Regions from separate parts of the Chitinophaga flava genome, predicted to be linked through region 2. Evidence: riboswitches for the same ligand, from Rfam matches in the RefSeq annotation. Region 2 holds a riboswitch; the other holds the start of a gene.
The links. A riboswitch is a leader RNA that binds a small molecule or an ion and turns the genes downstream of it on or off. The one in region 2 is predicted to bind S-adenosylmethionine.
Positions count from the first base shown of each region.

Region 1 (3,416 bases), 1.3 Mb from region 2:
AAAAGCCGTTGCCGCATTGGTGCCGAATTGTACCGCAAAGGCAGTGCACCCTTTATCATCGTATCCGGTGGACACGTGCATCCTTATGGCACGCCATACGCGGAAGCGGTGGAAATGAAAAAATATATGGTCAATGAACTCAAAATACCGGCTGATGTTATAATGATAGACCCATACGCCAGACATACTACTACCAACGTCCGCAATGCCGTGCGCATAGCCTGGAAAAGCGGAATGCCCCTGCAGAAAAGAATGCTCTGCGTATCGGATGCTCTCCAGACCTACTATGTGGCCAGCAGCACCTTTACCAAACGCTGTCAGGATGAACTGGGGTATATGCCTGCTGCCGACCTTCAACAGGCAGATCTGTACTACCTGTCTTTCCTGCCCGACCTCAAATCCCTGCAGGCAAATGCTATGGACCCTTTGGACCCGTGAAAAAGTTTCGTTATCTTAAAATATAATCAGCACCTTCTTCGTCTTTCAAACAAATCACACACATAAAACAATTAACAAAATGTATACTATCCTTGGTGCCGGTGGCGTAATCGCAAACGAGCTGGCCAAAGAACTGGTTGCAAACGGAAAAAAAGTCCGCCTGGTGAGCCGCTCTCCCAAATCTACTGCCGGTATTACAGACCTGGTTTCTGCAGATATCACAAATGCAGAACAAACTCGTAAAGCAGTAGCCGGTTCTGCAGTGGTATTCCTCACCGCTGGTCTCAAATATGACCATAAACTCTGGGCCGCTACCTGGCCCGTTATCATGACCAACGTGATCAATGCCTGTAAAGCTACAGGTGCCAAACTGATCTTTTTCGATAACGTATATTCTTACGGGTTAGTTAACGGCCCCATGAAGGAAGATACCCCCTACAATCCCTCCAGCAAAAAGGGTAAGATCCGTGCTGCTATCGCCACCCAACTGATGAACGAAGTAAAAGCTGGTAATATCACTGCATCTATCGCCAGAGCAGCCGACTTCTACGGTCCCGGTGCCGACAAAACAGGTTTCCTTAACCTGCTCATCATCGACAAGTTCAGGAAGAAAAGCACCGCTATGTGGCTGGGAAAAGATAATGTAACTCACAGCTACACCTACACACCGGACGCCGGCAAAGGGCTTTACCTGCTCTCTCAGGATGATTCCTCCTGGAACCAGGTCTGGCACCTGCCTACTACCAACCCGGCACCAGACGGAAAAGGATATATGCGGATGATCGCACAACAGATGGGCGTAAAACCCAACTACCTGAAACTGGGAGGCTTCCTCATCCGCCTCTCCGGCCTCTTCGATACCACTATCAAGGAGCTGGGAGAAATGCTATATCAGAATAATTATCCCTACATCTTTGATTCTTCCAAATTCGAAAAACACTTTAATATGAAACCTACTTCCTATGAAGAAGGAATCAAACAGACCATTCAATTTGAATAGTCTACTAAAATTGTAGGAAATAAATTTGGTGGTTTGGATTTCTGTCCTATCTTTGCACCAGTTCTTTTAATCGCTTATCAAGAAAGGAGGAGGGAAATGGCCCGATGATACCTTAGCAACCTTCATTACTACCATGATGAAAGGTGCTGCATCCATCCCGGTAACACACCAGGAAAGATAAGTCTCTGTAATTTCTGAGATTTTATTTAGATATTGATATATCTGAAATGCAGCGTCGATACCAGTTATCTTCGCTGCATTTTTTTTATCCCTCAATAGGCTGCTCCCGCTCTCCCCACTCCTGATAGGCGCTTCTTCAGAACTTGTTTTTCATTATTTCATCAAACTAAAAAACAAACAAAGATGAGCACCATCACTGAACTGATCCATTCTATTCCCGTAGACCCGCAAACCGGCGCTATTGCAGTGCCTATCTACCAAACTTCTACCTTCGTGCAGGATGCACCAGGTGTCAACAAAGGTTACGACTACGCCCGCACCAACAACCCTACCCGGGAAACAGCAGAAAAAATTATTGCAGGTCTGGAAGGAGGGGCAGCCGCCTCGGCTTTCTCCAGCGGCCTCGCCGCTATCGATGCAGTCATCAAACTGCTGAAATCCGGCGATGAAATTGTAGCCGTAGATGATATCTACGGTGGCGCTTTCCGCCTGTTTAATAAAGTATATGAGAAATTCGGTATCCGTGTAAAATATGTAGATACAGCCGATACGCAGGCTGTCTTTAACGCCATCACACCTGCCACCCGCCTGATATGGCTGGAAACACCTACCAATCCTACACTGAAGATCTCTGATATCGCTGCTATCGGCTTCATCGCTAAAACACATAACTGTCTTTTCTGTGTAGACAATACCTTCGCTTCACCGGTATTGCAACAACCATTACTACTCGGCGCTGATCTGGTAGTACACAGTGCTACCAAATACCTGGGCGGCCATAGCGATCTGATTGCAGGAGTGGTAGTGTCTAAAACGCCTCAGCTGGGAGAGGAGATCAAATTTTATCAAAATGCCTGTGGTGCTATCCTGTCGCCCTTCGACAGCTTTCTGTTGATACGTGGCATCGAAACACTGCACCTGCGCATCAAACAACATTGTAGTAACGCACAGACTATTGCGGAATACCTGGAGCAACATCCGGCGGTAGACAAAGTATTTTACCCCGGCCTGCCTTCACATCCGGGACATGCGCTTGCAAAGCAGCAGAGTAAAGGCTTTGGTGGAATCATCTCCTTTACTTTAAAAGATGATCGTGCTGCTGCTGCCACCGCTTTTGTGACCGCTACCCACTATTTTAAACTGGCAGAAAGCCTCGGTGGCATTAAAAGTCTGCTTTGTCACCCCGCTGAAATGACGCATAAATCCATCCCTGCAGAAAAAAGAAGGGCTGCCGGGGTAAGCGACAGCCTGATACGTTTATCTGTTGGATTGGAAGAAGCAACCGACCTGCTGGCCGATCTGGAACAGGTGTTTAAGAAGTTGCCGCAGCCCGCTTTGGAAGAAAGCGCGTTACCAGCATAGCGGCCACATTGTCTCCCGTCGCATTGAGGATGGTTGCCAGCGGATCCACCAGGGTACCAATCACCATCAGCGGCGGGAGCGCCTCCGGCGGAAACTTATAAACAGACATCACCAACAGTTCGCCGATATAGCCACCATTGGGGATGCCGCCTTCCACAATACTCACAATCACCGTGATGCCCAGTGCCATCACAACGGTTTCCACACTATCGAAGCCTTTGCCAAACATGGAGAATACCACGGCCATCTTAATGATGGAGCTGATGCTGGAACCGTCTTTATGTAGGGTAGCGCCCAGCGGTACTACCACATTGCCAATAGACGGAGGCACGCCCATACGGTGTACCGCTTCCAGATTGGCCGGAATGGTAGCAATGCTGCTACCCGTGCCCACAGCAGTCAGGGTAGGGATGATATTGTTTTTCCAGAAAGTCTG
Region 1 covers NZ_QFFJ01000001.1:370,887-374,302, reverse strand. The annotation lists gene DF182_RS01390 (YdcF family protein) at 1-438, shown strand, start outside; gene DF182_RS01385 (NAD-dependent epimerase/dehydratase family protein) at 518-1,438, shown strand; SAM riboswitch class I at 1,510-1,622, shown strand; gene DF182_RS01380 (trans-sulfuration enzyme family protein) at 1,802-2,980, shown strand; gene DF182_RS01375 (dicarboxylate/amino acid:cation symporter) at 2,931-3,416, opposite strand, start outside.
Region 1: it holds a riboswitch for S-adenosylmethionine, as region 2 does, so the genes downstream of both, DF182_RS01380 (trans-sulfuration enzyme family protein) here and DF182_RS06630 (trans-sulfuration enzyme family protein) in region 2, are expected to answer to the same signal.

Region 2 (3,416 bases):
TACCTTCTACCGCGTTGAGGAGGTCGTTATCGTAATATTCTTCCAGGTTGCGGATGATGGGAATACTAGCGCAGCTGGACGCTTCATACAGGAAAGGCACTCTGTGAACTGACTGAAGTTCGTACAGGGCAGGCAGGTTTTCAGCGATCATGCGTTTGCTGGCGCTTACTACGGCTTTGCCGTTGCGGAGCGCGGTGCTTACGATGTCGAAGGCCGCTTCTGTGTCGTTGATCAGCTCTACCACTACGTCAATAGTAGGATCTTCGAGGATTTCATTTTTATCGGTCGTAAAATAGCTGTTGTCGATAGGTCTTGATTTGTTGGGGTCTTTAATACAGATCTTTTTGATGCGTGCATTAATACCTTTTGTTCTGTTCAAAACCTCGTACAGACCTTGTCCTACGACGCCGAAGCCGAAAATACCCAGATTGATGATCTTGTTTTCCATACTTTAGTACATAATTGGTTGGTGCTGTCAGCGTTCAGTGTTGAAGCGGCCGGTGGCGGCCTATAGCTGTGAGCTGACAGCTATTGTAAAACAGTGATTTGTTTGCCGGCTGGATGATTTAGTTTATCCAGTGCTTGTTTCAGGTCGTTGATGAGGTCTTCCGCATCTTCGATCCCTACTGATAACCGGATGCAGGAGTCCTGCAGTCCTGTTTTTTTCCGGAATTCTTCCGGTATGGTGCGATGTGTCATTGTGGCCGGGTGGGCCAGCATACTTTTCACGCCGCCGAAGCTCTCCGCGAGTTTAAACAGCTTGGTAGCGTTAACGATGCGGATTGCGTTTTTGATATTGTCGCTTTTGAGCGAGAAACTAACGAGTGCGCCGTAGTTTTTCTGCTGTTTGCGGGCGATATGATGGTTTTTGTGGGAGGCGAGTCCCGGATAATATACTTTGTCTACTGCCGGATGTGCGGCCAGCCAGTTGGCGATGGCGCTGGCGTTGCTGCATTGTTTTTCGAACCGGAGATAGAGTGTTTCTATTCCGCGGATGGTCAGCCAGGCTTCAAACGGGCTCAGGATGCTACCGGAGATGTTTTGATTATACCGGATCTGATCTGCCAGGGCTTTGGAGTTGACTACTACCAGTCCGGCGATTACATCACAGTGGCCAGCCAGGTATTTGGAGGCGCTGTGGATCACGATATCGGCGCCCAGTGTGAGCGGTTGCTGCAGCAGCGGGGTGCTGAAGGTATTGTCTACTGCCAGCAGTATATTATGTTGTTTGGCAATTTTGCTGATAGATTTGATATCAGAGATGCGCAAAGTAGGATTGGTAGGGGATTCCAGCCAGATGATACGGGTATTGGGTGTGATGGCGGCCAATACTTTGTCGAGGTTGCTGGTGTCTACAAAATTTACTTTGATGCCAAAGCGTTCGAACATGTGGTTGAAGATCTGGAAGATGCCACCATAGGTATCTTCCACGGCCATGATTTCGTCGCCGGATTTCAATAGTTTGAGTACAGCGTCGATGGCAGACATGCCGCTGGCAAAGGCGAAGCCGGCATAACCTTCTTCCAGGCTACAAATGAGCTCTTCCAGCACTTTACGCGTGGGATTGTTGGCCCGCGAAAATTCAAAACCTTTATTGATACCCGGTGATTCCTGCACGAAGGTGGATGTCTGATAGATAGGTACAGAAATCGCACCTGTCAGTTCATCTACCGGAATGCTATGAATCAGTTGTGTAGCTGTTTTCATGTTAATAAAATTTTAATGAAGTCACAAATAGTCATGCTATTACGTGCAACTTTATCATTAAAAATCTACTTAAACAACCTTATTTCCAGGAAGTGACGGGAGGAGGCAAAAAAAAAGCCCTTCCGGGTGTTGGAAGAGCTCAATCAAATAATATATCTGGTGAAGAATTATCTCTGCCAACTTATCTTTCCCCGGTATAACCGAGGCAGGAATTAGCACCTTTTTCCTGATCTGTTGAATCAGGAAAGGTTGCTAAGGCATCGCAGGGCCAAGTCCCTCCGCCTTTCTGGATAAGTGATGTATAAGAACTGGGTGCAAAGGTAATAGCAGTTTTATCAATTTTCCAAATTTGGGGGCAGAATTTATTTTCCGGCAGCGGGTGAATTGTTATCTTTAGGAACATTGTTTTATTGACCAACCATATCTTTATGAGTGTTAACCCCCCGCTCTCAGAGGCGCTGTTCCAGCATATCTGGAAGTGCCGTCTGTTCAGGCAGGACAGCCTGGTGGCCATCACCGGAGAAGCTGTCCAGATCATCAGCCCTGGTACACAAAATCATCATAGTGGTCCTGATTTTATAGCGGCCCGCATCCGGATTGACGGTATTTTATGGGCCGGCCCGGTAGAGCTGCACCTGCGCTCGTCTGACTGGTACCGGCACGGGCATGCGGGCAATGAGCAGTACCGGCATATCATTCTGCATGTGGTGTATGTACACGATCTGCCGGAAGGTATTGGCGGACACATACGTTGCCTGGAATTACAACCGTATATCTCCAATCTGTTGCTGGAGCGCTATGAGGAGCTGAGGCGGACCGCTGCCTTTGTGCCCTGTAGTGCGCATGCCGGCAGGGTTTCCCGGTTGATATGGACAGGCTGGCAGGAACGCCTGCTGGCCGGACGCTGGGAACGGCGCTGGCAGGAGCTGATGCACTGGCTGAGCCTCAATGGTTTCAACTGGGAAGAAACCTGTTACTGGTCACTGGCCCGTAGTTACGGTGCCCCGGTGAACGCACGGCCTTTCCTGCAACTGGCGCAGTCGTTGCCCTATACCGTGCTGCAATGGCATTACGACCGGCCGCTGGCGGCAGAAGCACTGCTGTTTGGCCAGGCAGGCATGTTGGAAGGTCCCTTTACCGACGTATATCCTTTACAGTTACAACAGGAATATGGCCAGCTCCGTCAGCGACATCAGCTGGAACCCATGACGGTACATCAGTGGAACTGGCTCCGGATGCGGCCTTCGGCATTCCCTGCCATGCGTATTGCCAGCTTTGCTGCCCTGATACAACAACGACGGCAGCTTTTCAGCCGTATCCTGGAAGTGAAGAATATCCGGGAACTGGAGCAGCTTTTTTTCGTTCCCCCTTCCCCGTATTGGCGTACGCATTATCGTTTCGGACGCAGTGTACGCCACACCCGCCAACCCGGACGGCAGGCACTGCATACGGTATTGATCAACAGCGTGTTGCCCCTGCTCCACTTGTATGGTCAGCAGCGGGAATCAGCTTATTTCCAGGAGCTGGCATTATCGCTGCTGCAGCAGCTGCCGGCAGAAAACAACCATATCACCCGGGCCTGGAAAAAGCTGGGTATCGTACAGGAAAATGCATTGGCATCGCAAGGGCTGCTGGAGCTGAAGCAGTATTATTGCGAACAGATGAGGTGTCTGGAATGTGCAGTAGGGACGCGGATTCTGGGCGGGTAG
Region 2 covers NZ_QFFJ01000001.1:1,667,833-1,671,248, reverse strand. The annotation lists gene DF182_RS06635 (homoserine dehydrogenase) at 1-448, opposite strand, end outside; gene DF182_RS06630 (trans-sulfuration enzyme family protein) at 529-1,707, opposite strand; SAM riboswitch class I at 1,886-2,004, opposite strand; gene DF182_RS06625 (DUF2851 family protein) at 2,136-3,416, shown strand.